Regions from separate parts of the Terrisporobacter glycolicus ATCC 14880 genome, predicted to be linked through region 1. Evidence: riboswitches for the same ligand, from Rfam matches in the RefSeq annotation. Region 1 holds a riboswitch; each other region holds the start of a gene.
The links. A riboswitch is a leader RNA that binds a small molecule or an ion and turns the genes downstream of it on or off. The one in region 1 is predicted to bind lysine.
Positions count from the first base shown of each region.

Region 2: another riboswitch for lysine. It lies ahead of TEGL_RS01920 (aspartate-semialdehyde dehydrogenase); the one in region 1 lies ahead of TEGL_RS13000 (Na+/H+ antiporter NhaC family protein).
Region 3: another riboswitch for lysine. It lies ahead of TEGL_RS09580 (aspartate kinase); the one in region 1 lies ahead of TEGL_RS13000 (Na+/H+ antiporter NhaC family protein).
Region 4: another riboswitch for lysine. It lies ahead of TEGL_RS07265 (amino acid permease); the one in region 1 lies ahead of TEGL_RS13000 (Na+/H+ antiporter NhaC family protein).

Region 1 is NZ_CP117523.1:2,613,326-2,621,318, reverse strand. Features, by position in the region: gene TEGL_RS13025 (diaminopimelate decarboxylase family protein) at 1-232, shown strand, start outside; gene TEGL_RS13020 (mechanosensitive ion channel family protein) at 347-1,204, shown strand; gene TEGL_RS13015 (TVP38/TMEM64 family protein) at 1,404-1,994, shown strand; gene TEGL_RS13010 (lipoate--protein ligase) at 2,027-3,013, opposite strand; gene TEGL_RS13005 (DUF4362 domain-containing protein) at 3,203-3,799, shown strand; lysine riboswitch at 3,892-4,063, shown strand; gene TEGL_RS13000 (Na+/H+ antiporter NhaC family protein) at 4,288-6,033, shown strand; gene TEGL_RS12995 (tRNA threonylcarbamoyladenosine dehydratase) at 6,108-6,755, shown strand; gene TEGL_RS19835 (Na+/H+ antiporter NhaC family protein) at 6,884-7,993, opposite strand, start outside.
Region 2 is NZ_CP117523.1:345,886-353,878, forward strand. Features, by position in the region: gene TEGL_RS01895 (CidA/LrgA family protein) at 147-539, shown strand; gene TEGL_RS01900 (LrgB family protein) at 562-1,254, shown strand; gene dapD (2,3,4,5-tetrahydropyridine-2,6-dicarboxylate N-acetyltransferase) at 1,354-2,067, opposite strand; gene dapB (4-hydroxy-tetrahydrodipicolinate reductase) at 2,094-2,837, opposite strand; gene dapA (4-hydroxy-tetrahydrodipicolinate synthase) at 2,831-3,730, opposite strand; gene TEGL_RS01920 (aspartate-semialdehyde dehydrogenase) at 3,796-4,794, opposite strand; lysine riboswitch at 4,931-5,101, opposite strand; gene TEGL_RS01925 (L-serine ammonia-lyase, iron-sulfur-dependent, subunit alpha) at 5,381-6,574, shown strand; gene TEGL_RS01930 (peptide-binding protein) at 6,777-7,993, shown strand, end outside.
Region 3 is NZ_CP117523.1:1,919,160-1,927,152, forward strand. Features, by position in the region: gene TEGL_RS09560 (glutamine--tRNA ligase/YqeY domain fusion protein) at 225-1,889, opposite strand; gene TEGL_RS09565 (hypothetical protein) at 2,220-2,783, shown strand; gene TEGL_RS09570 (hypothetical protein) at 2,901-4,583, shown strand; gene TEGL_RS09575 (hypothetical protein) at 4,714-5,319, shown strand; lysine riboswitch at 5,402-5,604, shown strand; gene TEGL_RS09580 (aspartate kinase) at 5,726-6,922, shown strand; gene lysA (diaminopimelate decarboxylase) at 6,937-7,993, shown strand, end outside.
Region 4 is NZ_CP117523.1:1,479,542-1,487,534, reverse strand. Features, by position in the region: gene TEGL_RS07275 (GHKL domain-containing protein) at 1-552, opposite strand, end outside; gene TEGL_RS07270 (LytR/AlgR family response regulator transcription factor) at 579-1,307, opposite strand; gene TEGL_RS07265 (amino acid permease) at 2,111-3,562, opposite strand; lysine riboswitch at 3,813-3,989, opposite strand; gene TEGL_RS07260 (lysozyme inhibitor LprI family protein) at 4,122-4,946, opposite strand; gene brnQ (branched-chain amino acid transport system II carrier protein) at 5,141-6,457, opposite strand; gene TEGL_RS07250 (hypothetical protein) at 6,689-7,147, opposite strand; gene TEGL_RS07245 (hypothetical protein) at 7,273-7,731, opposite strand.

The DNA of each region.
Region 1 (7,993 bases):
GAAAGATAAAGAAGAAAATAATAAAGAAATAGTTACTATAGGAGGAAATTTATGTACGGCTATTGATATTTTAGCAAAAGATATACTTATTACTAAGGCTGAAATTAATGATTTGATTTTAATAAATAATGCTGGAAGCTATGCGTATTCTCTTACACCATTCTTATTTAGTAGTCAAGAAAAGCCTGTAGAAATCTATTATAGTAGTAAGGATGATTATGTAATAGATTAATTACATAAATTTACATGATATGATTTATTATAATTATTTGCAACTATTCTAGACAATTTTCTCGAAAAAGTGTATTATTTTATTTATATATGTAATAGACTTGGAGGTAAATTGATGATTGAAGAAATACAAAATATGAATTTTAAAAATATGACCATGGAAACTATGGCTACAAAAATATTAGATTGGGCACTAAGTAGTGGAATAAAGTTAATAATAGGTACAATTTTAATAATAATAGGATTTAAAATAATAAATAGATTATCAAAAAGATTTGTAACTTTTGCAGAAAAAAGAAATGTAGATATGACATTAGTAAAGTTTACAAGATCATTTATAAGTATATCTTTAAAAGGCTTATTAGTGCTTGTAATTGCAGGTGCATACTGGGAACTAAAGTTATCAGGACTAGCAGCTATAGTTGCTTCGGCTGGGGTTGCTATAGGTCTTGCACTTCAAGGTAGTTTATCAAACTTTGCTGGAGGATTTATAATTTTACTTCTTAGACCATTTAAAGTTGGAGATTATATTCAAGCGGCTCAATTTGAAGGAGCAGTTGAACAAATTGGCGTATTTTATACTACTTTAACTACAGTAGATAATAAAGTTGTATTAATACCAAATGGAACTTTATCAAATGGAAGTTTAATAAATTATTCTACAAAAGAAACTAGAAGAGTTGATTTAACATTTTCAGCAGGATATGAATGTGATATTTTAAAAGTTAGAAGTGTTTTAAAAGAAATAGTAGCTAAAAATAAACTAATTCTTGATTATCCAGAGCCATTTGTTGGATTATTTGAACAAGGACCTAGTTCTTTAAAATTTGCTGTAAGAGTTTGGGTAAAAACACCTGATTACTGGACTGTATACTATGATTTATTAGAACAAGTTAAAATTAGATTTGATGAGGAAAAGATTTCAATACCATATCCTCAAATGGATTTACATGTAAAACAAATATTAAAATAAAAAAGATTGCTTTTTAGCAATCTTTTTTGTATGAATTTAAAAAGAATAAATAACAAAATAGTAAGAAAAAATTAAGAAAATAGTGTATAAAGGTGCAAATTGTTAAGAAAAAATGAAAATTTATTCACAATAGATTTAAAAAAATTTATTATGGTATAATTATTTATAATGATTTTAAAATGATAAAAAGGAGATATTTATGGAATATATTCAAAACATATATAATATAGTAAATGATTATTGGTTATTGTCTATTGTTGTTGGATTAACAAGTGTATTTATAGAAAGTTTTCTGCCTATACTGCCGCTAGTTGCAATTGTTACTGCTAACGCGGCCTTATTTGGTATGTATCAAGGGTTAATAATATCGTGGATAGGTTCTACAGCTGGAACTATATGTCTATTTTTAATAGTTAAGAAAATTAGCAATAAAAAATTTGTTAAATTATTAAAAAATGAAAAAGTAGAAAAAGCAATTGATTGGGTAGAAGAAAAAGGGTTTATGCTATTATTTTTTGCTTATGCTTGTCCATTTTTACCAGCTTGTGTGGTTACAATATCTCAAGGATTAGCCAAAAGACACACTACAGACTTTGTATCTGCAGTAGTAGCAGGAAAATTAGTTATGTTTTTTATAGTTAGTTATATAGGAAAAGACATAATTGGTTTTATAACAAATCCTTTGAAAGTATTAACTTTAATTTTAATAACATTTTTTGCTTGGAAAATAGGAAATAAACTAAATAAGGATTTAGATAATTTTGAAAAGAAAAGAATGCATGAAGAATAGGCAAAGGTCTATTCTTCATTTTAATTTTAAATTTACTTTGCACCCATTATTCCATCAACTAATATATCTATATTGCAATTTAAAAAATAATCATTTATATCAATATTATTTAAGATAGCTTTAATACTATTTTCATTATGATTTATATTTTTTAATATATCTTCTATATAAGAAACATCCTTTTTACCAAAGAAATCTCCGAAGAATTTTATCTCATTAATTAGTCCTTTTTTAACATTTAAACTAAATTCTATATTACCACCAGGGTACTTAATTTCATTATTAAGAGCATACTTAGGTGAATGACCAAAATTCCATTTCCAAGTATTATATTTTTCTTCTGCTAATTTGTTAATTTCATTTATATCTTGTGCACTTAATTCGTAGAGACGATTATTTTCATCCTGGCTATTTATAAAGTTCATTAAGTAATTTTTAAACTCTAAAACAGTCATATTTTTGTCTAAATGATTACTAATATTTGTAACACGGGATTTAACAGATTTTACACTCTTTCCTTTAAACTTAGATGGTTTTACTTTTAACGCACTAGATAAATCATTTATTTCAGATGAGAATAATAGTGTACCATGATGCATTACCTTATTTTTATAATTATACTGGGCATTGCCTGAAAACTTTTGATTATCAATGAGTAAATCATTTCTTCCTGAAAATTCAGCATGTATATTTAAAGTTTCTAAAGCATCTATTATTGGCATAGTAAATCGCTTAAAATCACTAAAGGTATTATCATTACATGAAATAAATGTAAAGTTTATATTACCTAAATCATGAAAAACAGCACCACCACCAGATTGTCGTCTTACGATTTTTATTTTATTTTCTTTTACATACTCATAATTAATTTCAGATAATGTATTCTGATTTTTGCCTACAATTATAGCGCTTTCATTTCTCCAGAGCATAAATATATCTTCAGTAGTATTTTTTAAAAAATATTCTTCCATAGCCAAGTTAAAGTAAGCATTTGTACTAGTATTATTGATTAACAGCATAGTCTATTCCTCCATAAATTTTGTAATCAGATATTTTACTAATATTCAACAAAATATGAGAATTTCCTTTAATAAATATTAATAATTAAAGAATTTGTCGCAATTTTCATAATCATAGAGAATGAAAATTGAAGGAATTGTTAAAAAAAAAAAGAAGATAGTAATAATCAGTATATAGGGGGGAATAAGATGAAAAAGATAATTTATATTATTATTTTTATAACTTTTTGTAGTTTATTAGGATGTGAAAATGCTGATACTAAAAAGGCTATAGATACTTTTAGTGAGGAAAAACTTAAAATATATTCAGCAAAAGATTCACAAAAAGTAAAAGAAATATTAAAATCTTATGGAGAATCCAAGAATTTAACAGCTGAAAAAGCAAAAAAAAATAATATTGTAGTTATAGAAGATGAACAAATAGTAGCAAATAAGAAAATATGGAATAATTTTTATAATAATAGTAAAAAGAAAAAAGAAGATAGTGTGTTAATAGTTCAATATACTGAACAAGAGGACCCAATACTGACTTACTTATCCTGCAAAGACAATAAATTCTTTATGATTGAAGATGACTCTAGAGATCAGTATAGAGATGATAAAGAGGAAGATTATTTTGAATACAGTTTTAAATATTTAAAATTATTTCAAGAAAATAAGAAAACTTATGTATACTTATTAGATGATAATAAAATAACTTTAGATGAGCTTAATTACTCTTTACTAAGTTCAAATATATCAGATTGGATACCTTATGGCTTTGTATTTTATTATATGAATTCATAGATGATTACAGTAAAAAAATATAATTTTGACAATTTGAACAAAATGTATTGTATTTGTAAAGCATATATTATATACTGTAAAAAACAAGTGAATATATAGGTAGAGGTGCAATATTTATAAGTATTAATAATGAGGTAGCACGATGATTTATTAAAAAAGGAAATATTGCCGAAGCGTATAACTGAGGCTTTAAGGTTATATAGCTGGGTGTATATAAAATATGTATACAACTGTCACTAATTTTAGTGTTGAGCTATCATTGAGAAGAACTAAGAATATTTTTAGTATGTAATTTTAACCTTGATGAAGCCATCAAGGTTTTTTTATTACAAAGAAATTAATATTTTTTATTAAAAAATATTAATTTTCAACTACTTAATGGAATAATGGATTTATGTTATAAACCATTATTAACATGAGCAAAGCAAATTTTATTAAAAATGACAAAACCCTGAAATATTCACAACTATCACATAGGGGGAAATAAAATGAAAAAAAGAAATGTAAGATTATTATTAATGACAACTATACTGATTTTAATATCAAGCGTAACGAGTTTTGCAGCTGAACAAGATATGGCTGTAATAAATGCACAAAAGTATGGACTATTAACACTATTACCACCACTTGTAGCTATTATTTTGGCTTTTATAACTAAGAATGTTATAGTATCTTTGGTTATTGGAGTTATGTCAGGTGGATTTTTATTAAACTTAAATAGTATAAATATTTTCTCTGCGCTATTTAATGCATTTTTAGATTTAGTAGATAGAGCTGTTGGAGCATTAGCCGATCCATGGAACGCAGGAATTATACTTCAAGTTCTAGCAATAGGTGGAGTAATCAACTTAGTTGCTAAAATGGGCGGAGCAAAAGCAATAGCTGAATCACTAGCTAAAAAAGCAAAAAGCGCAAGAAGTGCTCAGCTTATAACATGGGTAGCAGGACTTTTAGTATTCTTTGACGACTATGCAAATTCATTAATAATAGGTCCGATGATGAGACCAGTTACAGATAAAATGAATATTTCAAGAGAAAGACTTGCCTTTGTAATAGATGCTACAGCAGCGCCAGTTGCAGGAATAGCAATAATTTCAACTTGGATAGGTTTAGAAGTTGGACTAATTGGCGATGGATTTAATGCTATAGGAGTAAATACAAATGCATTTAGTGTATTTTTAAGTACATTACCATATAGATTTTACAATATATTAATACTTGGATTTATAGTTATAACGGCAGTGCTATTAAAAGAGTTTGGACCAATGAGAGAAGCAGAGTTAAGAGCTAGAAGAGGAAATACAAATTTAGTTTCTAATAAAGATATAGATGAAAAAATAAGTAATGAACATAGTGATTTAGAACCACTTCAAGGAGTTAAATTAAATATATGGAATGCTATAGTACCAATAGGTATACTAATAGTTGGATCATTATTTGCATTTTACTACAGTGGTTATACAACAATAATGAGTGGAAATGATGTAAGTTTAATCCAAATATTTAATAACTCACCACTATCATTTGTAGCAATAAGAGAAGCATTTTCTAATGCTGATGCATCTGTAGCGCTATTCCAATCTGCTTCATTTGCAGGTGTAGTTGCTATAGCAATGGGTGTATGTAAGAAAATATTTACTGTATCACAAGGATTAGATATATGGGTAGATGGAATGAAAACTTTAGTTATAACTTGTGTAATACTAATATGTGCATGGTCACTTTCGTCAGTAATAAAAGAACTTGGAACAGCTAGATACTTAATACAATTATTATCAGGTTCTGTACCAGCTTTTTTATTACCAAGTATAATATTTGTACTAGGTGGAATAATTTCATTTGCGACAGGAACATCTTATGGAACTATGGGTATACTTATGCCACTGACTATTCCGCTAGCTCATTCTATAAGTCCAGATATGTCTTATATAATAGTTTGTATAAGTGCAGTGCTTACAGGTTCTATATTCGGAGACCACTGCTCCCCAATATCAGATACAACTATACTTTCATCAATGGGAGCTGGATGTAATCATATAGACCATGTTAGAACACAAATGCCATATGCTTTATTCGTTGGAAGCATAGCCATATTATTTGGGTATATACCAGCAGGAATGGGACTTCCAATTTATTTAATAATCCCTTTAGCATTTATAGCAATGTTTATAGGAATACAAATACTTGGAAAAAGTGTAGATATAGATGAAAAGGAAGAAAATTTAATAGCTTAATTTATTATAAAATATAAAAAATCCCTTTAGATTGTTAGATACAATAATTTGAAGGGATTTTTAGTATTTAATTAATAAATTCTCATGTTCTTGTCATAGGAGTAGGTGGAGTTGGTAGTTTTTGTGTAGAGGCCTTAATAAGGGCTGGCATAGGAAATATAACTATAGTAGATTATGCAAAGGTTGAAGAAAGTGATTTTAATAGACAATTACCTGGATTAAATTCTAATTTAAACAAAGATAAGGTTCAAGTAGTAAAAGATAGATTAATAGATATAAATAAAGACTTAAATATAAATGCAGTAAACTGTGTTTTTAATGAGGAAAGTAGTAACAAAATATTTAGTCAAAATTATGATTATGTTGTAGATGCTATAGATATGGTTTCATCAAAACTTCAATTAATTCAACTATGTTTAAATAAAAGCATACCAATAATAAGTTCCATGGGTATGGGGAATAAGTTAGATCCCACAAAGATAGAAATTAATGATATTTCAAATACTCATACTTGTCCATTGGCTAAAGTTATGAGAAAAGAACTTAGAGATAGAGGAATAGAGCATTTAAAAGTAGTATTTTCCACAGAGCAACCTATAGAAGTTAAGGAAAAGATATCAAATGGCCATAGAATACTACCAGGAAGTATGCCTTTTATGTCTTCCTGTGGAGGATTGATAATATCATCTCAGGTTATAAAGGACTTACTTGATATAAAATAGTTTGAATTTTAAAACTAAAATAGTAATAATTTTAATAATAACCGATTAAAACTATTACTATTTTTATTAGAAGGTATAAAAAATTATCTTAATAACATTCCTATAAATATATAATAATAAATTTATTTCTAAAAAGTTTTTGTTTTAGAAAAATTTTTTTGTGATTTATCTTTATAAAAATCCAAGTAGATACAATAACATAAATGACAAAATGGGACTATATATAGAAAAATAGCATATGGGATAAATTTGTAATTACTTATGCCTAAGACTGAAGTAGGAACGAGTGCAGCTATGCACCATGGGATTAAGGCAGATGTAACGATTGCGGAATTGGAAAATTCCATAGCCATATCTTCATTATTATAATTCTCGTAGCTATTTTTAAGTGTTTCTATAGTTAGAATAAAAGCTATAGTTTGGCTACATCCAATAGATGCAATTATTAAGCCAAGAAATAAGGTTACTAAAAATAACTTACTCTTATTTAGTTTTATTTTTTTCAAATACGTCTCTAAACCATTAAAAATATTTAATCCACTAAAAAATCCTGTTAAACAGCATGAAATAATAATTATATAACAAGTTTTAAGCATGGAAATAATGCCACCGCCCTTAATAATATTTGATAAGGATGAAGAGGCTTTATATCCAAATATAATATAATTACACAAATCTATCATAGTTATTTTTTGAATAATAAAGCAAATTATTATTGAAGCTATTATACTTATAGTTATTGATTTTGAAATTGAAACTTTTTTTAACGATAAAATAATAATTATAATAGCTGGTATTAATAAAATAAAACTAATATGAAAATCATTGTATAAAGTTAAACTTAGTGAATTGTCAATAAAAGTTAAAGGATTTTTAAAGGAGAATAATAAATAAAAAATAATACTAACCATAGTTGGAATAATACCAAAAATGAAAATTTTTCTAATATATTTAAATAAATCAACGTTAGTTAAATTGCATAGAAGAAGTAAACTAGAAGATAAAGGTGAACATCTATCACCTAAATATGCCCCAGACATAATTGCTCCTCCTACTAAATTTAAGTTAAGATTAGATGCCTGTGCAATAATAATAAGAGGTATGCCTATAGAACTTATAGTACCAAAGGAAGTTCCAATCAAAAAGGATGTTAAAGCTGGGATTAAAAAACAAAATAAAATAAATAGATTAGGGTTAATATATTTTAGTGAATAATAAACTATTGCAGGAATTGTTCC
Region 2 (7,993 bases), 1.8 Mb from region 1:
CTCCTTTCACTATGATAATATAAATATGGTGAAGATATTATATATAATGTTAAAATATGAAAAATAAAATTTATATATTCATATTTATATAAATGAAATCATGTTGTATAATTTTTATATTAAATTCAAAAGAAGAGGACGGTAGTATGAAAATATTTAATCAATTAGGAATTATATTTGGAATATGGGCAGGAGGAGAATTAATCAGTTCTCTATGTAGTGATTTTATTAAAATTCCTGGAACAATAGTAGGAATGATAATTTTATTCTTATTGCTTCAATTTAAAATAATAAAAGAAGAAACTATAAGAGAAGTATCAGATTTTCTACTTAATAACATGGCTATATTTTTTGTGCCAGCAGGTGTATCTCTTATAAACTCATTAGGTTTGATAGGAGATAATATAGTAGTTTTATTATTAAGCGCAACTGCTGCAACGATGATTATTATGCTGGTAACAGGTAAAACAGTAGATATTATGATTCATAAAAAGAAAGTAGAAATAGAGGAAGAAGAATCAGAAGAAAGATTTGCATAGTAAGAGGGATAGGAGATAGTAAATGGAGCAGATATTAAATACACAATTATTTGGACTTGTAACAATTTTAGCTTTTTATAATATAGGTTTGTTTATACAGAAAAAGGCCCAAAAACCTATATTTAATGGTTTATTAATATGCATAATACTAATTATATTATTTTTAAAAATTACAAATATACCTTATGAAAACTTCAAAATAGGTGCAGACATAATGAATTTTATGTTAGGACCTGTTACAGTAGTCTTAGCGGTACCACTTTACAGACAGTTTGATTTATTTAAAAAGCATATAAAAGAAATTTTAATTGGAATTGTGGTAGGAGTAGTTACTTCTTTTATAATAATAACTGTTATAGGAAAATTAACTTTAACAAATAACGAAATAGTTTACTCTATTTTACCAAAATCAATTACAACACCAATGGGAGTATCATTAGTTAATGCTTTAGGTGGAGTGGAATCTATAACTGTTGTTTGTATAATTGCAACAGGTATATTTGGAAACATATTAGGCGATTTAGTATTAAAAATAGGAAAGATAAAGCACCCTGTATCAAAAGGAATAGCTATGGGTACAGCAGCTCATGCTATGGGTACAAGTAAAGCCCTAGAAATGGGAGAGGTGGAAGGTGCTATGTCATCTCTGTCTATAGGTATTTCTGGTGTCTTAACAGTTATGTTAGTACCTATATTGATGAATTTTGTTGGATAATAATTATTTACTTTATATTTAAATTATTTGGATTTGAATATAAAAAGGAATAAGTTGATTGAAAATCAGCTTATTCCTTTTATTAACTTTATTTTTAGATTAATCTAATTTTCTTAAATCTTCCATTACCTTTGTTTTGTCAGCAGTTTTTTCATCTTTATTCTTAATTATTCTAGCAGGAGAGCCAGCTACTACAACACCTGGAGGAACATCTTTTGTAACGACAGAGCCTGCAGCAACAACAGAACCTTTACCAACTCTCACACCTTCAAGAATAACTGAATTTGCACCGATTAATACATCATCTTCAATTATAACAGGAGTAGCAGAAGGTGGCTCAAGAACACCAGCAACGACAGAACAAGCCCCAAGATGTACATTCTTACCAAGCATTCCCCTAGCGCCTATTACAGCGTTCATATCCACCATAGATCCTTCACCAACAACAGCACCTATATTTATTACCGCACCCATCATAATTACGGCATTTTTTTCTATTGTAACCATATCTCTTATTAATGCACCTGGCTCAATTCTAGCCTCAGCATGTAAGAAATTATAAAGAGGGATAGCTGAATTTCTTCTATCATATTCTATATGAATATCATCCACAGAAGATTTAAAGTTTTCCACATCTTTCATTATAGTTTTATAATCACCAATTAAAATATAAGAACCCTCTTGACCAAATACTTTGTATTTGTCGTTTTTTTCTATTTTTATATCACCTGAAATATAAACTTTTACAGGTGTTTGTTTTTCAGCATCTTTTATATATTTAGCTATTTCATAAGCATCATTTAAGTTAACCATCGTTCTCCTCCAAATTTTGTCTAGTTTTAGTCTAACATATTGTTCATGTTGTAATATCCAGCTTCTTTATTTACTAAGAATTTTGCAGCAGTAATAGCTCCTTTTGCAAAAATATCCTTAGATTGAGCTGTATGTTTTATTTCTACAACTTCATCATGACCAGCGAATATAGTAGTGTGTTCACCTACTATGGTTCCACCTCTTATGGCATGAATACCAACTTCAGTAGGCTTTCTCTTTTCAGAGCGACCATATCTTCCATATATGCATTCACTTTCTGGCAAAACATCTTTAATTCCATTAGCTATCATAACAGCTGTGCCACTAGGTGAATCTAGTTTTTTATTATGGTGTTTTTCTATTATTTCTATGTCAAACCCATTAAGAGCTTTGGCAGCTTCTTTAACTAATTTAACTAGGACATTTACACCTAGAGACATATTAGAAGAGTGGAAAATAGGAATAATAGCCGAAGCTTTTTCTATTTCACCTAATTCTTCATCATTAAACCCTGTAGTTGCTATTACTAAAGGAATTTTTGTTTTTGTAGCATAATCCAAAACATCATATATAGTAGAGTGATGAGAAAAATCGATGATGATATCAGCACTTTCTTCTACTTCACTAATTTTATGGTAAGTTTTGAATGGAACATCTAATTCATCTCTAGATACACCACAAACAAGTTGTAGCTCACTATCTTCATTAACACATTTAGTTAAAACTTTACCCATACTACCGCTATAACCATTTATAATTACTCTTAACATGTTGCCTCCTGTATTTTTAGTCCAAAATTAACTAATTCTCTTTTTAAAACTTCTAAATTTTGTTCCTCCATTTCAGCTAGAGGAAGTCTTAAATCTCCCACATTAAATCCTAATAAATTGACAGCAGTTTTTACTGGTATAGGATTTACTTCTATAAACAAAGCATCTATTAAAGGTTTCATACCTAATTGTAATCTTCTAGAGCCTTCTACATCGCCATCCATAAACTTAGATACTAAATCATGAGTTTCCTGTGGACAAATATTAGCTAGAACTGATATAACTCCAGATCCTCCTAGAGAAAGTAGAGGAAGTATTGAGTCATCATTACCAGAATACACAGCAAAGCCTTCTGGAACTAATCTGCAAACTTCAGCTACTTGAGCTAAATCTCCACAAGCTTCTTTAAGAGCTACAATATTATCCACATTTCTAGCTAAATCAGCAACAAGAGCAGGTGGTATATTAACCTTTGTACGTGAAGGAACATTGTATAAAATTATAGGAAGTTTAACACTATTTGCAATAGATACAAAGTGTTTTCTAAGTCCTGATTTATTAGCTTTATTATAGTAAGGAGTTATAATTAAAAGAGCATCTGCACCTAATTTTTCAGCTTCTTGACTCATATAGATGGAGTGAGCAGTGTCGTTTCCACCTGTTCCAGCTATTACAGGAACCCTTTTATCAACAGCATCAACAATAGTTTTGATTGCTAATAAATGTTCTTCGTCATTCATAGTGCTGGCTTCCCCAGTAGTGCCACAAGCAACTATAGCATCAGTGCCATTTTCAATTTGAAAATCCACTAATTCTTTTATCTTTTTAACATTAACCTTTCCATTTTCATCAAATGGAGTAACTAAAGCAACTGCAGAACCTTTAAAAATCATAAACAAACCTCTCCTTTTTACCTTAAATTTAATCTCTATTAATTAATATTTATTAAAGCTCATTTTTATACTAAATCATATTTTAATAATAATTCAGCTATTTGGACTGCGTTAGTAGCAGCACCTTTTCTTATGTTGTCAGCAACAACCCACATATTAACACCATTATCCACACTGAAGTCTCTTCTAATTCTTCCAACATAAACTTCATCATGACCTTCAGCATCAACTGCTAGAGGATACTCATTGTTTGCTGGATTATCAACAACAACAACACCTTCAGTGTTTTTTAGAGCAGTAAATACATCTTCCAACTCAAATGGCTTATTAAACTCTAAGTTTATAGACTCACTGTGAGCACCTTTCACTGGAACCCTTACAGTAGTAGCAGTAACTTTAATATTATAGTCTTCTAAGATTTTCATAGTTTCATTTACCATTTTCATTTCTTCTTTTGTATATCCGTTTTCTTCGAAAACATCTATATGAGGAAGACAGTTAAATGCTATTGGATGAGGATAGAAAGTGTTTGGTTTTCCTTGAATTCCATCTTCCAAATCTTGAACTCCTTTAACACCAGAACCAGATACGGCTTGGTAAGTTGAGTAAACAACTCTTTTTAAACTGTATTTATCATGTAATGGTTTAAGAGGAACCATAGCTTGTATAGTAGAGCAGTTTGGGTTTGCAATTATTCCCTTGTGATTTTTTACTGCTTCTGGGTTAACCTCTGGAACAACTAATGGAACATTAGGATCCATTCTCCATTGACTTGAGTTATCAACAACAATTACTCCTTTAGAAGCTGCGATTGGTGCGTATTTTTGACTTATTCCACCACCAGCAGAGAATAGAGCTATTTGTATATCCTTATCAAAAGAGTTTTCATTTAATTCTTCTACAACCACATCTTTCCCAACAAATTTAACAGTTTTTCCTGCAGATTTTGCAGAAGAGAACATATAGATATTATCTATTGGAAAATTTCTTTCTTCTAAAACCTTTATAAAAGTTCTTCCCACCATACCAGTGGCACCAACTAAAGCAACATTAATTTTTTTCATTTTTAATCACCCCGTAATATATTTTAGATTTAACATTAAATAACATAGAGAAAATTTAAGGGAGAGCTTTATATTTTATATATATAAAAAAACGTACAAAGGTATACTTTGTACGTTTAAAACGACATGTCAAAGTAAACCTTGTAGCTCACCACTTAAAAATAAGTGACAGTGTTATACATATTATGTATAACCCCAAAAATAATCTTTGCAAAGATTACCTTTTCGGCAATGATTCCTTTCTTTGAATATCAACGTCTGCCGACTACTTTCAAATACTTTTAACCACTGCACCTCTACCCTAGGTTAAGATAGTTTTTTAAATTATTAATAATAGTAGTACAAAAAAATGAAAAAATCAATAAAAATGTAAAAAATTACCTAAAACAACATCTAGATTTTTTGTCGGATTTTAGGTAAAATATTTTATGTGTTATTTAATATTTATAAAAATTAATATTTATAAATATATTTATAAAATTAAATAATTCTTAAATTATTATTATTGGAAAAATATAATGTTAATTAGGAATATGTTTTCTTATTACAAGCAAAAGAATATATAAAATCCCCGAGGAGGAATAAAATGGAATCACTAAAAGAACTTTACAAAGTAGGTAATGGACCTTCAAGCTCACATACAATGGGACCACAAAGAGCTGCTGAACAATTTAAGAACAAATACCCAGAAGCTGCTAGCTTTAAAGCTCACTTATACGGAAGTTTAGCTGCAACAGGAGAAGGGCATTTAACTGATTATATAATCAAGAAAACGCTTGAGCCAAAGGAAGTTGAAATACTTTGGAGAGAAGATATAGTTAAACCATATCATCCAAACGGTATGATGTTAGAAGCTATAGATGCAGATGGAAACGTAATGGGAGATTGGACTATCTACTCTGTTGGTGGAGGTACAATAGCTGAAGAAGGAATGAGAAATGCAGGTGGAAACGACACTTACCCTCATTCAACAATGGAAGAAATAATAACTTGGTGTAACCAAAACAACAAAAACTTCGTAGACTACGTAAAGACTTACGACGATGCTGATATAATGGATTACTTAGTAACTATTAAAGATGCTATGAAAAAATCAGTAGAAGATGGTTTAAAAGCTACAGAAGTTATACCAGGTAAATTAAATCTAGAAAGAAAAGCTGGATACTTCTATAAGCAATATCTTGCTAATAAGCAATTAAATACATTAGTTTATGCTTATGCTTTAGCTGCTTCAGAGCAAAATGCATCAGGATATGTTATAGTAACTGCTCCAACATGTGGTTCTGCAGGTGTTTTACCAGGAATATTCTTCGCAATGAAAGACTATGAAGGATACACTGATGAGCAATTAGTTGAAGCTTTAGCTGTAGCAGGTATAGTTGGTGTTCTTGTTAAGAGAAATGGATCTGTTTCAGGTGCTGAAGTTGGATGTCAAGGTGAAGTAGGAGTTGCTTGTGCAATGGCTGCTGCAGCAATAGCTTTCTTAAAAGGTGGATCATTAAGACAAATAGAATATGCTGCTGAAATCGGTTTAGAGCATCACTTAGGAATGACTTGTGACCCAGCTTACGGATACGTTCAAATACCATGTATAGAAAGAAATGCAATGGGTGCTCAAAGAGCGTTAGATGCTGCTAACTATTCATTATTAACTGATGGAGAGCATCAAGTTACTTTCGATCAAATAGTTAAAATAATGGACGAAACTGGTAGAGATATGATGGATAAATACAGAGAAACTTCAAAAGGTGGAATAGCTAAATTATTCTTCACTTGCTAGTTTTTAAATTTTAAATATATAAAAGAAACAGGAAAATTCCTGTTTCTTTTTTTATTTTAATTATTAAAAAAATCTATATTGTTACTTTGCATATAAATATTATCAATTAGACATAAATCGTGATTATCATTTATAATAAGAAAGCAATGTTAAAATATATACAAAAATATTAAATCATAGGGAATTACGACAGGAGGAAAATATGAAAAGAAAAGTAATTAGTTTATTTTTAGTTACAGCCCTATTGTGTACAGCGCTTACAGGGTGTAGTTCAAAAGGATCAGAAACTAGTGAGGGAAAAGCAAAGGATACGATAGTATATTCTATGAATACAGCACCACAGGGGATATTTAACCCACTTGTTTCAGATATAGCAATGGATCACTATGTTGAATCAGTTGTTTATGCATCTTTAATGACAGTTAATGATAAAGGTGAATTAGAAAAGTATTTAGCAGATAAGTACGAGGTTTCTGATGACCAGAAAACGATTACATACAAAATAAAAGATAATGTTAAATGGCATGATGGCAAAGATGTAACAGCTGAAGATGTGGCATTTACTTTTACAAGTATGGCATCAGGTGATTATACAGGTGGATATTATGGAGATGTTCAAAATATAAAAGGTGCGAAAGATTATCACGATGGAAAAGCTGATAAAATTAAAGGATTAAAAGTTGTTGATAAAAATACTATAGAAATAGAATTTGATAAAGTATATGCACCAGCAGTAACTAACTTAGGTACAGTACAAATATTACCAAAACATATATGGTCAGAAGTTCCTGTGGGTGAATGGACAAAGAAAACTGATCTTTTAAATAAACCAATTGGATGTGGACCATATAAATTAACTGAATATAAAAGTGGTTCTTATGTAAAATTTGAAGCTGCTTCAGGTTTCTTTGGTGGAGAAGTTAAAACTCCAAACTTAGTATTTAAAGTTATAAATGCTGATACAACTCAAGCAGAATTTAAAAATGGATCAATTGATATAGCAAATGTTGAAGCATTATCAAAAGCTGATGTAGATTCATTAGTTAAAGAAGCATATAAAGAAGCAGCATTCGATAACTATCAATTTACATATATGGGATTCAATTTAAGAGAAAAAAAATTACAAGATGTAAATTTACGTAAAGCTTTTATGTATGCAATTAACCGTCAAGGATTAGTAGATAATGTTGTAGAAGGTCGTGGACAAGTTGTTAATGCTCCATTATTACCTTCAAGTTGGGCTTATCCAGAGGAATCATCATTAGAGTCATATAAGTATGATGTAGAAAAAGCAAAATCTTTATTAAAAGAGGCTGGATGGGAAGATAAAGATGGTGATGGAATAGTTGAAAATAAAGATGGACAAAAACTAGAATTAAATCTTGTTTGTCAAACTGGACATCCAGTTAGAGAAAAAAC
Region 3 (7,993 bases), 690 kb from region 1:
TATGATTCAAAACCCAGGGATTGAAACAGTGACTAGTTTGCAAACTATGTTTGATGAAACAATTGAGGTAAGGGCTAAGTGAAAACTTTTGTCCTGGAAAAAGCACTGATTTGGAGACTATAATCCCCAAAATAGTGCTTTTTCTTTTGTCTTTAAAATCTATGTAATATTCTATACTAAATAAAAAAGACTATGAAAATCATAGTCTTTTTTATTATATTTAATTATTTTCCTGGCTTAAAAGAACTTTTAAGAGGAACTATTCTATTGAATACAAGTTTCTCTGGAGTAGTATACTTAGTATCTACTGAGAAGAAACCATTTCTAACAAATTGGAATTTGTCTAATGGTTTAGCATCCTTTATTGCAGTTGGTTCTACAAAACCTTGTAATACTGTAAGTGAATTAGGATTTATTTGGTCTAAGAAGTGTTTACCTTCATTTTCTGGAGCATCATCTAATATTAGTGGCTCAAATAATCTAAATTCAGCAGGAACAGCAGTTTTAGCATCTACCCAATGAACTGTACCCTTAACCTTACGACCAGTAAATCCTGAACCAGATTTAGTTTCTGGGTCATAAGTTCCGTGGATTTCTACCACATTACCATTTTCGTCTTTTATAACGTCTGTACATTTTACGAAGTAAGCACCTTTTAATCTAACTTCATTTCCTGGGAAGAATCTTCTGTATTTTGGTATAGGTTCTTCCATAAAGTCATCTCTCTCTATGTAAACTTCTCTACTAAATGGAACTTCTCTTGTACCAGCTTCTTCATTTTTAGCTATATTTTCAAGTTCTATCATTTCACTTTGATCTTCAGGATAGTTTGTTATAACTAATTTTAAAGGATTTAATATTCCCATAGCAAGTTGAGCCTTTGGTTGTAAGTCTTCTCTTAAGAAGTGATCAAATAATCTACTATCAACTTTAGAATCAGCTTTTGATACACCTATTTCAGCGCAGAAGTTACGTATACATTCTGGAGTATATCCTCTTCTTCTTACACCTGATATAGTAGGAAGACGAGGATCATCCCATCCATCAGCAATTCCTTCATCAACTAGTAATTTTAATTTTCTTTTACTCATTACTGTATTTGTTAAGTTAAGTCTAGCAAATTCAATTTGTCTTGGAATATTTTCCATTTCACATTCTCTAACAACCCAGTCGTATAAAGGTCTTTGATCTTCAAATTCTAGAGTACATATAGAGTGAGTTATTCCTTCTATAGCATCTTCTAGTGGGTGAGCAAATGAGTACATAGGGTATATGCACCATTTATCTCCAGTGTTGTGATGAGATGCATGAGAAATTCTGTATATAACAGGATCTCTAAAGTTTATATTAGGAGAAGACATATCTATCTTAGCTCTTAAAACTTTTTTACCATTTTCAAATTCACCATTTTTCATTCTTTCAAATAAATCTAAGTTTTCTTCTATAGATCTATTCCTATATGGACTATCAAAACCTGGCTCAGTTAAAGTCCCACGAGTCTCTCTTATTTCATCAGCAGATAAATCGTCCACGTATGCTTTACCTTTTTTTATTAAGATAATAGCTCTTTTATACATTTCATCAAAATAATCAGATGCAAAGTATAAGTTATTCCAATTAAATCCTAACCACATTACGTCTTCTTTTATTGAATTAACATATTCATCATCTTCTTTTAGTGGATTTGTATCATCAAATCTCATATTAACTGTTCCCTTTAATTCATTAGCTAATCCAAAGTTTAAGCAAATACTTTTAGCATGTCCAATATGTAAATATCCATTTGGCTCTGGCGGGAAACGAGTTATTATATGATCGTGTTTTCCTGATTCTAAATCGTCAACTATTATGTTTTTTATAAAATTATTTGAAATTGTTTCGTTTGACATATTTTTACCTCTCTATTCATTTTATTAATTTTAATATGTAATAAGTTCTATCATAATCATATTATTAATTTTAATTCAATATGGAAAAAAAATAAAGTATATTTATATATTTTGGTAGCTAATAACTATTATATTTAACATTATTAAACAAAATCAATATTTTTATTAAGATTATATAAAAAAAATTATATAATATTTCCAATTTTTTTAAAAGTATGTATAAAAGTACATATATTTTGTCCATTATTAATAATAATAAAGCTAAATATGAATTGAATGAATTTGAATATTATGATAAAATCAGAAGGTAAGAAAATTGGGGGTGCAGAAATGAGAAAAATTTATATAGTAACAACTTATACGGGAACTCTCTTATCTTATTTAATAAGAAAAGTTAGTAAAAGTCCCTATGCTCATATTTCTTTATCTTTAAATGAAGATTTATCACCCATGTATTCATTTGGGAGATTAAATCCTAAAACACCTATATTTGCAGGTTTTGTAGAAGAAAATATAAATGAAGGCTTATATGAAATAAAGCAAAATGCGCTATGCCGAGTATATTCATTAAATGTTGATTATTATAGTTATGAAAAATTAGTAAAAAATATAATGAAAGTAAACAGCAATAGAAATAGATATAATTATGATGTTAAAGCTTTAGTATATTTATCATTTAATAAATCAAGAGAAAAAGAATATAGATATGTATGTTCACACTTTGTGGCAGATATGCTTTATAAAAGTGGTATTAATATATTTGATAAGTCGCCATCACTAGTGAAGCCGGAGGACTTTTATAATAACCAAAATCTTAATTTAGAATACGAAGGATTATTATGTAATTATAATATTAAAAATGAAAGAAATATGCTAAGTCATATGACTTGTTAAAAATTACCATATATTACTATGGTAATTTTTTATTTTCTATTATATATTATTTATTAATCTAAACATGTAAAAAAAAGGTTATAATAGTAATAAGAGGTATAATGGAAAGGAGAAAAAATGAAAAAAATATTTAAAACTTATGGGATAGCTTTATTAATAGTAGCTATTTATGCATTTGTAAAACTACCAGTACTGAGGTTTGATTTCACATCAGGATTTACAATGCTAATTTTATTCTTTGTTTTAGCTGGTGTTCTTGACATGATGCTTGATAGAGGAGAAAGAACATCTAAAAGTGCAAAAAATAACTTTTTAATAGCAGGTGTTTTGTTAGTTGTAATTATTATTATTCCATTCTTTGTAACATCTCCTATATTTAGAGCTAGTTCTTATAAAGACTTACTTGGAAAAGTAGAGGAAAGTGTTTTTACAGAAGATGTGAGTCCAGTAAGTGTGGATAAAATTAGAATTGTAGACAAAGATATGGCAATAAAATTAGGAGAAAAAAAACTTGGGGAAATACCAGCAATAGGAAGTATATCTAAAGTTGGTGACTACTCAATACAAAGTGTTAAAGGGGAATTATATTGGATTGCACCTCTCGTGCATAGAGATATTATAAAATGGATAACTAATTTAGAGGGTACTAATGGTTATATTATGGTATCAGCAAGTGATCCGCAAGACGTGAGATTAGTTCAAAACCTTGATGGGAAACAACTTAAAATAGTATATCAAGAAGAAGCATATTTCTTACAAGATTTACATAGACATGTTTATCTAAATGGTGGTATGAAATATGGTATGACTGATTTTAATTTTGAAATTGATGACAATGGAAAGCCTTATTGGGTTGTAACTTTATATGAACATGCTGTTGGATATGGAGGATCAAATGCAGTAGGAACAGCTATTGTGGATGCTCAAAGTGGAGATGTTAAAATATACTCAATTAAAGATACACCGAAGTGGGTAGATAGAATACAACCAGAAAGCTTTATAGTGGACCAAATAAATAATTGGGGACTATATGTAAACGGATTTTTAAATTCAGTAATATCTGAAGAAGGTGTATTACTACCATCAGAGGGAACTTCCTTAGTATATGGAAAAGATGGAAAATCATATTGGTATACAGGAATTACTTCGGCAGGAGCAGATGAATCAACAGTAGGATTTATGTTAGTTGATTCTAGAACAAAGGAATCAAAATTGTATATGCAAACTGGAGCAACAGAAACTGCAGCTATGACAACTGCAGAAGGAAAAGTACAAGAAAAAAATTATAAAGCAACTTTCCCAGTTATGTATAATATTCTTGGAAAGCCAACATATGTGCTAGGCTTAAAAGATAAGGCTGATCTTGTAAAAATGGTAGCATTTGTATCTGTTGAAGATTATAGCATAATAGGAATGGGAGATACAAAAGAAGATGCCTATAAAAATTATAAAGAAGCATTAGAATCTAAAGGGAACGATATTGATTTTAACACAAGTGAAAACTTACAAAAAGTAGAAGGAACTGTATCTAGAATAAACCAAGATGTAAAAAGTGGAAACACAACATATTATATTACATTAAAAAATAATAAAGAATTAATATTTACAGGGACATCAAAAATATCTTCAGAGCTACCTTTAACAATGGTAGGAGATAAGGTAAGTATATCTTATGATAAAACAGATTCAAATATAATAAGCATTGCAGAGTTTGATAATATTAATATTGGAAAAACAGAAAAAACTGCAAATAAAGAAGAAAATAGTGAAAAAATTGATAATAAAGAAAAAACTGAGTAATATAAAATAGAATATATTAACAAAAAAAGGAAGAAAATTTTAATCTTCCTTTTTTTATTTGTAAATTTTATTAAGTGATTTTAATATAATATAGTACAACTTGGTAAAAACAGCTTCAAGGAGATTGACTATGGTGGGATTAGAAAAAGATATTTTGTATTTAGTAAGTAGAGTAAGATGCGTCACAGAAAATCAAGTGGGAAAAGTATTTAATAGTAAAAAAAGAAATGGCAAAAAACCCCTAAAGAGGACATTGAGAAAAATGTGTAATGATTATACTTTGAGAAAGTTTCCATGTAATGTTAACTATACAAATTTTAAAGATAATTCAGGAGTTTATTATCTAAATGGAAGTAATATTGAAAAGGGAAAGAGTTTAACAAAAATGTTACTAGGTTCTGAAATTGCAATTAGATTAAATAGTGCAGGATATGAAACTGTTAGATTTTATAGAAATGCAAAAGTAGGAGATGAAACTTATGATATATTTATAGAATATATAAATCCCTATGGAGAAAGACTACAAGTATTAATAGACATTGAACTGGATGAAAGCTTTAGATGTTCAAAGTATAGCAATATTTCTAATGATATTGATAACTCGACCATACCATTTTTTATGGTACCAAAGGTTATTGTTATATCTTCTAGAGAACAAAAGCATAATAAGTGTAATATTAATGAACATATATATTTCTTAGATACATCTTTGAATAGATTATTTAATTATTTGTAAAATAAATAAATAGTTTTATGATTTTTATTGCATCTTAAAGTATGTTATGCTATTAATATATTATTAATAAAAAAAGATAAGAACCTAAGGTAGAGGCGCTGTACTTAATAGTACTAACATATAGCTGGCAAGCAATTATATGTTAGGAAAGGAATTACAGCCGAAGGTAGCTTATAGGCATATAAGCTATCTGGACTTATGCAAAACATGTATAAGGCTGTCACTTTTATTCGTAAGAGCAATGTAGCAACAGATCTGTTTTTAAGGTCGTTGGCGACATGAGCGAAGCGAATTTTTTCTAAGTGTTGAGCTACAAGGTTTACTATGGCTAATTTTAACGTCCAAAGTATACCTTTGGGCGTTTTATTTTTTTTTATGCAATTTCATAATTTAAGGGGTGGTAATAGTGAGCAAAGTAGTTGTTCAAAAGTATGGTGGAAGTTCTGTATCTAGTACTGAAAAAATTAAGCTTATTGCAAGTAAATTAATAGAAAGAAAAAAGAAAAATGCTAAGATTGTTGTTGTAGTTTCAGCTATGGGAGATACAACTGACGATTTTATAAGTTTAGCAAAAGACATAACTAAATCTCCAGACAAAAGGGAACTGGATGTGTTAATGTCTACTGGTGAAATGATATCTGCATCTTTATTATCAATGAGTTTAAACTCTTTAGGATGTGAAGCAGTGAGTTATAATGCTTATCAATTAAATATTAAAACTAGTGGACTTCATGGAAAATCATTAATAGATGATATCGATGTTAGTAAAATAAATGAAAGTTTAGATGGTGGGAAGATTGTAATAGTAACAGGATTTCAAGGTTTAAATGATGAAGGAGATATAACTACTTTAGGAAGGGGAGGCTCAGATACTTCAGCTGTGGCTTTGGCTGTAAAATTAGAAGGAATTTGTGAAATATATACTGATGTTGATGGTATCTATTTTACAGATCCAAGAAAATTTAGTGAAGCTAAAAAAATAAAAGAAATCGAATATGAAGAAATGTTGGAATTGGCAAGTTTAGGGGCCCAAGTAATGCATTCGAGAAGTGTGGAGTTGGCACAAAAATATAATGTGGAGTTATATGTAGGATTATCTTGTAGTGATATTAAAGGAACATACATAAGGGGGAATAAAGAAATGAAATTAGAGGATAAAGTTATTACAGGTCTTGCAACTTGTGATGAAGATGCAGCCATAACAATAGTAGATATAAATATGGAAGATGTATCTAAATTATTTGAAAAAATAGCTGTAGATGGAGTTAGTATTGATATGATAAGTCAGACAGCGCCATTTAATGGGAAAGTAAATGTGTCATTCACTATACCAAAGGATGATTTAATGGAATGTGAACAAATAGTTGGTTGCTTTGTACCAAGGGATAGTATTGTTATAGATGAACAAATAACAAAGTTTTCTTTAGTAGGTCTTGGCATGAAAAATACTAGTGGTGTTGCTTCGAAGGTGTTTAAAATATTTAGTGATAATAACATAGCTGTAAAATTAATTACGACATCTGAAATAAGAATTACATGTGCAATAAACTCTTCTTCGAAAGAAGTGGCAATAAGAGAAATAGCAAAAGAATTTAATTTATAAAATAGGAGGATAATATGAAACTTCATGGCACAATGGAAATAAAAGATAGTAATTTATACATAGGTGGGGTAAGTGCACTAGATTTAGCAAAAAAATACGAGACACCTCTTTATGTATTTGATGAGGAATTAATTAGAAATAATTGCAAAGAATATAATAAATATTTTAAGGTTAAAGAAAATAATAATAAAATTGCATATGCAGGGAAAGCTTTTTTACCTAAATATATGTGCAATCTAATAGATGAAGAAGGATTATATTTAGATGTTGTTTCTGGCGGAGAATTATTTACAGCTTATAAATCTAATTTTCCTATGGAGAAAATATTATTTCATGGAAATAACAAAACAATAGATGAGATTAGAATGGGTGTTGAGTTAGGTGTAGGAGTGTTTGTAGTAGATAATTTCTATGAATTAGATATATTAGAAAAGCTTTGTAAAGAAAAAAATATGATACAAGACATATTTTATAGAGTAACTCCTGGTATCGATGCGCATACTCACAAATATATTAGAACAGGTCAAATAGACTCTAAATTTGGTTTTGCATTGACAAATGGTGATTTTTATATGGCAGTAGAAAGATTAAAAGAATATAAAAATGTAAAATTAATTGGTATTCATGCTCATATTGGTTCGCAAATATTTGAGGTAGAACCTTATGAAGAAGAAGTTGATGTTATGTTTAACTTGGTAAAAAAATTAAAATATGAATATGATATAGAAATAAAAGAGATAGACTTTGGTGGTGGTATAGGTGTTTACTATACTAAGGAAGATAAGCCTAGAAGTATTAAAGAATTTTGCGAGAAAATTATAAATAAATGCAATGAAAAATGCAAAGAATTAAATATGAAGATGCCTACTCTTATATTAGAACCAGGTAGATCTTTAGTTGCAAATGCTGGAAGTACTTTATATTCTATTGGATCAATTAAAAATATTAAGGATGTAAGAACTTATGTAAGTGTAGATGGTGGGATGACTGATAATATAAGACCTTCTTTATACCAAGCAGGGTATGAATGTGCTATTGTAAATAAAATGAATAATGAAAAATCTGAACATA
Region 4 (7,993 bases), 1.1 Mb from region 1:
ATAGTAGTAGGTATAGTTGGAATTAAGCAATATAATAACTAAACTAACAACTAATAAATTACTCATTAGCAGCTTTCTTCTATTAATTAATAGTTTTTTTGCCATATCTAATGTACTTCTTCTTTTAAAATTAATCATCAGAAGTAACATTAATAATCTAGATATACCAAAGGATAATATATAAGTTTCATAACATTGAACAGTTTGGTACATACTTTTGTTTGATATTACACTTAAAATTCCTACAACAATATCTCTAAATAACATTAAATGAAACATTTGATTTATAATTACGCAATATATGACTCCTATTGAGTCGAAGAAAATTATTTTAAATAAGACCATATATGTTAAAAATATCAAAATATATACAATTGGAATATAAATTTTTTTACAAATTAATCCCATTGATACAATAGACATAATCATTGGAAATGCTTTTGATAAACTTTTGTTTCTTAGTTGCAATAATTCCTTAACATAATTCATGAAAAACTTATTAAAAAAATAAATTAATGAAAAAGTTATTCCTTCTACAAGATTTAATCTCATATGCTTACCTCATTCTTTTAAATAAGTTACAATAATATATTTCCAAACTCTTTTTCCACAATCATATTTTTAAAATCTTTTAAATATTTTCTACCTATTGGCACAGTAACCCCTCCTTGTAACCTACATTCCAAATTATTAAATGATTTTACATACTCAATATTAATTATGTATGACTTATGACAACGAATAAATCCATGTTCTTTAATCTTTTCATATATATTCTTAAAAACAATATTTACTTCTTCCCTTTCTCCATAAATATTATGTAATATAGCTTTTTTATTTAAACTTTCCATATAAAGAATCCTATCTAAATTAACAACCTTATTTTGATTTTTACTAGAAATAATTATATTCTTATTGCAATTTTTATCAACTTGAGCAGCAGCCTTTAAAAATATATCTTCAAACCTGTTATTACTATCATCTTTTAGAATATAGTTTAATGGTTCTACTTCAAATGAATCTAGTGCAAACTCTTTACTTGAAGTTAAAAATATTATTATTCCACTATATCCACGATTTCTTAAAATCTTTGCTGTATCAATTCCATTAATACTTTTCATTATTATATCTATAATTATTATATTGAATCTATTTGGGTCTTCTTCTATATCAAAAATTAAACTTTCACCATTCCTAAAGGTTTCAATCTTAAATGCATAATTATGCTTATATGAAATTTCATTTATCTTATGTGAATAACAATCTAAAACATCTATTTCATCATCACATAAACAAATATTTAACATTTGCAACACTCCTAAATGTAAATTTATTATAATTTAGCAATCCAAAATAAATATTGAATTTCTTATTTATAATATCAAATTTATTTAATTAGTACATGAATTTTTTTATTATTTCAATATTTGACATGGAAAAAGGCTGTATATATACAGCCTTTAAAGTAAGGAAAAGTAGTAATTACTGATCCATATTATCACTTTTTCAATTTTTAATTGGATTTTATCATTCACTATTGTATGTATTAGGTATATTATTCTTTTCCAACAAATATATCAATACTATGATTTTTTTTATATAAATAAAAGTTTTATTTTATTAATTAATTGTAAATTGTAAATTATACTATGTAGAAAATTATTCATCCTTGGTGGTAGAATTTTTAGTTGTGTTTTGGAAGAAAAAATAAGTATAAAAAAACACTTATTTTTTCTTGCTGAGCCGCTGCAATTACTCCAAGTTTCAATCCTTGTTTTAATGGAATTCATTCTTATAGTAGTACGACCTCAAGTAATTGAAATAACTAGCTTTCAATTATCCAAGTCTTGCAATATGACTTTTTATAATAATTTTATAATAACAAAACTTAAATACTAATTTCTTTTTTAAAAATCACTCTATTGTTAATTATATACTTCTTAAAGTATAAATCAACAATAATTCACATAATAAAATTTCTTATTTTTAATTTTATAAGCATATTTTTAACTTTCTCTTCTATCTTTAAAGTAAAGCAAAAGAAAGCATGTACTTTCCAATAAGAAAATACACGCTTTCAATTATATCTGCTTACTTTTCATCAAACATCTTACATAGCCTTTTTCTTATCTTCCAATCTACCTTCATTGGATTTATTATAAGACTTTTGCGATATAAATCTTATGGCAAGTCCCATACTTATAAGAATTACTGGTCCACCATAGGTTTTTACTATTAGTAAAATAGCTTCTGTTCCACTAGATCCAACGACATAGTCAAGACCTGCTCCCAAGAACCCTGTACAAGATAGTACTAAAGCTATTCCTGACATAGTGTAGGCAAGTACATCTGATTTAAAGAATTTAAAATCAATGTTTTTATTATTTTTTCTAAATGACATATATGCACACATAAGGATTATATATGGTATAACAACTGTTAAAGCTGATAAGTCTGTTAACAATTTAAAGAATGCATCTATAGACTTTAGTCCAAATAGTGGTATGGCTATTAATACTATTAATATTGCACATTGGGTCCATAGTGCGTTTACTAATGTTCCATCTTCTCTTTTCTTAACTAAGAATTCTGGGAATGTTCCCTTTGGAACTTCTCCAAACATAGCTCTTATTGGAGACTCCATCCATATTATATAAGCTGCTATTGATGTTACTAAGAATATCGCCGCATATATTTGAACTACTATTTTTCCATTTATTCCAAAGTTGTTTGCTACTATACTATAAACCACATACCCTGCATCTTTTATACCAGCACTTTCCAAAACTTCTGGTGATGCTATTAATTGTACAGCCACAGAACCAAGTATATATGATAATGCTATAAGTATAGTTGCTATAACCATTGCTTTTGGAAATGTCTTTTTAGGATTTTCTGTTTGTTTTATATATGTCCCTGCAACTTCTGAACCTGATACTGCAAATAGCAACCAAGAAAAAGTTGAGAAATAACTTACATTAAATTTTGGAACAACTGTTTCCACACTAAACTCAGTTGCAGAAGGTGTTCCGTTAAAATATCCAACTACAGTCATTACTATAAATATTATTGTTGCTGCTAGAGTAAATTTCCCTCCAAAATCAGCCAGCTTAGAGAATTTACTTACACCTATTGTTGCTATATATGTCATAGCTATACATATAAATATTGATAGTATTGGCAACAAATAAGCATTGGAATCAGTAAATACGTTTCTTCCAAGTAAAGCCCATGATGCTGCTACAGGTATTCTGGAAAAGACCATTTGTAGATAGAAAAGTATACCTATAAAATAAGACCATGTACTTATGAATGCCCATTTTTCACCTATTGCTTGTTCTACCCAAGTATAAATTCCACCGTCTTTGTCTTTGTTAAAAGATGCCATTTCAGCTATAACTCCACACAGTGGTAAAAAGTATAGTACTGATACTATCACCCATGAAGGTATAGCAGTTGCCCCTAAATATACTGCGTTACTTGCGATGTTAGTAAAATTAAAAGTAGGAACAAATATAAGCATTACTAATGCCCATAATTTTATTTTTTTATTTTCTCCCATGATGTCTCTCCTCTACAATAGATATTTCCCATATAAAAAATTTGCTTGGCTCGAATGACGTGTTAGTGAATTATGTTGCTACCACTTTGTCAACAACCTTACTCGCGTCAATAAGTTGGTTATTGTAATTTATCTATAAATCAGAAAAACATAACTTACAATAAAAAAAGCCTTGAGCTTAACACTCAAGGCTACGTAAATACAAAAATACACTAAAATGGATACAGTATATTTAAGTATATATTATCCCTTAAATGATAGCTCACCACAAAATAATTTGTGACAGTGATACAGATATTCTCTGCATCCCCAGCTGTACAACTTTTTAGCTTCAATTATACAACTTCGGCGATACTTCCTTTCCTAGTAAATTTTTATGCTTTTACTAATTACTAGTACTATTAATTACCGCTCCTCTATCTTTTTTATACTTAGTTTAAATTTATGTATTAATTATACGCCATTTAATGAATTTTGTAAATGTTTTTCACTAAATTTAATTAAATTTCAAAGCAATTTTTTAAATTAACCATGAAAACTAAAGTACCAATATTTGTTATTATCTATAATACCTTTCATTGAACTTCTCACATCTATCAATGGTAATTGTGGCAAGACTTTGGTACATAAAAAGTTTATCCTTTCTAAGCCCCTTTTCTTTTGCCATTTTTTCCTCAACCCATTGAACTTGCTCTTTTTTCAACTTATTAAATAAACTTTTATCCAAATTTGTTTTTAAATCTTTATATAAATTATTTAACATTTCATCACTTAACTCATAAACTGCTTTTGCACTTTCAACGTCCTTCATATCATAAGATCTTAGAGTCTTTATTAATGCTGCTTGATATCTAAATATACCATCTCTTTTAACTGCTAAATCTTTAGCTTCTTTAGCTTTATTTTTATAATCATTTTTAATATTTTTAGCTGTTTTGCTTTCCTCTTTAGCCTTATCTTTTACTGTCTTTTTCTTTTCTTTTTTTGCTTCTTTTTCTTCTTTTTCTTCTTGGTCAGGATTATTCTTTAAGTTTACACACTTTTTCTTTAAATCCGTTGCAGCCTTTTTTATTATGTCACTTTCACTATTTATTGTTTCTATTGATGCACAAAGCTGTATTGCCACATCGTAGTGTTTCTTTTCCTTAGAATCAATTGCTTCTATTAAATTATTTGTTTGCTTATAAAGTGCATTTGCTTCTTCTTCATTATTATTTTCCTCTTTTGCTAAACCAAATAAGTTCTTTGCTTTATCGTATTCTTCATTTGTGGCTGCTCTTTTCCCATCTTCTAAATATTTATCATAAGATGATGTATCCTCTTTTTTGCTACATCCTACAACAAATAAACATAATATAGTTAATAGCATTATTACTTTTTTCATTTACTCAATCCCTTCTTGCTTTACAAATATTTCTATTTTATATATTAATTATATTAAATATTTTGTTGAATATCTATATATTTTATAGAATTAATATATAGTTAGTCATAATAAAATCTTTAAGTGCAAATAAAAAAGCCTAAGAGAAAATTAAATCCCTCAGACTTTTTTATTATTGTATAGTATTTAAATGTTTATAAGGCGTCATCAATTCTGTCATATCCCTTATCATCCTTATGGTTTGGTATAATGCTTCCTATAATACCTCCAATGATTGCTGGAATAATCCAGTTAAATCCTAAAGTACTAAGTGGTAATTTATTTATAAATGCAATTTCGAAGCCCATGTTATTTGCAACTGTAAGAATACTTACAAGTAGTGCCACATATGTTGCTCCTTTAAATGCATTGTCATTTTTAATTTTGTGACCAAATAAAGTCATTATTACTAAAACTATTGTTGCAGGGTAAATAACTGATAATATTGGTGCAGAAAATTGTATTATAGTACTTACACCAAAGTTAGATACTACTGCGCTAAATATACATACAACAATAACTATAGTTTCATATTTTAAAGCACCTTTAGTTATTTTAGTAAAGTATTGTGCTGTTGCTGATACAAGTCCTATAGCTGTCGTCAAACATGCTAGTCCAACTATTATTGCTAAGACTACTTTTCCTGGTTTTCCTAATAATTGCTCTGTTATGCCAACTATTAGTGAAGTTTGGTTTATATCTTTTGGGCTAACTCCAGCAAATTGATGAGCCACAGTTGAACCTAAATATGTTAAACCTCCATATACTATAACTAAGGCTACTGCAGCTACAAGTCCAGCTTGTAAAGTTAATTTTATCTTTTGTGATTCTTCTGTATATCCCTTTTGAGTAAGAGAAATAATTACAACTGCAGATAGTGCTATTGCTCCTAATGGGTCCATTGTTTGGTATCCTTGAGATATACCTTCAGAGAATATATTGCTTATTACTGGTGCTTCATTTAAATCACCAAGTGGTGATACTACACCCATTATTATTAAAAATATTAATGCTATTAACAAAGCTGGCGTTAAGTATTGTCCTATAATGTCTACTACTTTAGATGGTTTTATTGTAAGAACAAGTGTTAAACCAAAGAATAAAACTGAGAATAAAATTGGGCTGAATCCACCAAAAATTGGTTGTATTCCCATTTCAAATGTTGTTGCACCTGTTCTAGGTATTGCTAAAAGTGGTCCTAGGCAAATCATTATTGCTGTTGCCAGAATAAATGATAACCTTTTCCCAGTTCTTCCTAGTACAGTGTTTATATCTCCTTGGCACTTGGCTGCTGCCATTATTGCAAGTAATGCTAAGCCAACGTCTGCAATAATAAAACCTGTAAAACCAGTCATCCATCCACTACCACTTACTACACCAAGGTATGGTGGAAAGATTAGATTTCCTGCTCCAAAAAACATTGCGAATAGTGCAAATCCAACTACAATGATGTCCTTCTGCTGCCTTTTCATGTTAAAGCCCCCTTAAAAAATTCATTTATGTTTATTTATCAATTAAAAAAAATTATACATTTCTAAGTTCTTAACGTCTATAATTTCTCAATTATTTAACATATATTTATCATTTGGAGTGATTTTTAACATTAATTTAACCATTATTTTAAAAAACATAATAACATTTCCTACCAATGAAGGGTGCATTTATTTTAAAAGCGCCCCTCAAAATCTTAATATTACTAATTTCTACATACCAACGACTATTTTTGTAGAAATTTCATCTAAATTTTTGTTTACAACGTTGTGTAAGTACATTTCTCCACCAAGTTTTTCATTAAGTTCTATCATTTCTTTGCATCTTTCGTGCACATCATGTAAACTACATACTTCTCCACTGCTCATTACAATATGAACAACACACTCTGGAAACTTGGCTCTCATTTCTTTAACAAACTCTATTCTTTCTTCACTATATAATTCCATATCTTCATAGAAGTAAATGATTTTTTTACCATAAGCTTTGAAAACACTATTTATGTCATTTTCATCAAAACCTATCATACTTTTTTCTTCATCTTCTAAAATTCCTAAAAAATATTGCAGAGTTTTTTCAGCAGTTTCAAAATTTCCCTCACCCATACAGCATAATCTATAATCGTTCTCTAAGTAAGAAAATTTTCCCCCTATTTTTATCTCTTTTAACATATTTTTAATCTCCTTATAATTTATAGTGCCGATTTAATTATACCACTTCTAAAAAATGCTGCAAATTTTTTGTATACGTAAAAAAGCTATGTTTTTCATATATAAAATCATAGCTTAATAAAAATTTATTTAGTATTGTAGTTATCTATGCTATTTAACCATACATCATAGTTGGATCCAGTAAACAGCATATCTAAGTTTTCTTTGGCAAATAACTCTTCTATAAGGTTCTTTTTTTCCTCGTTATTATATGTTCTTATTTTGAATAATATGTGAGGTTTACCTCTATTTAGTCCATCATAATAAACTGCAACCCATAAGTCTTCCAGTTCTATACCATTGCTAGTTAGATATTCCATAATAGTACCTCTATAAATATTTAAAAACTCTATTTCTTTTTCGTTGTGTGTTTCTGCCACAAGGTCAAATCCGAAAGATTTATTTTTGTTAGTTGAATGTAAATTGTCCTCAACTCTGTCTTCTGTCTTTTGTGGTTGGGGATTTTCCACATACTTTGTACCAAAAGAGAATATGCCAAATAAAGCAACTACAATTATAATACCAATTATTATCTCTTTGCTCATTTTTATTATCTCCTGTAATCAAAACTTATCACTTATTTATTTTTGCTGTATCTGCTTATTTTGCTAAATTTATAAATAATTTATTCTTATAAAATATTTATAATTAATATAAGCAAACTAAAAGGAACTATTGCTAACCCCTATTTGCAATAGCTCCTCTCTTTTATTGGCCGTTCATGTAATTCCCCTTGAATCAACTTGACCCCTAAGTTTTAAAACTTTTAACTAGTAATGAATTTGACTTGTATCCCCATACATCATT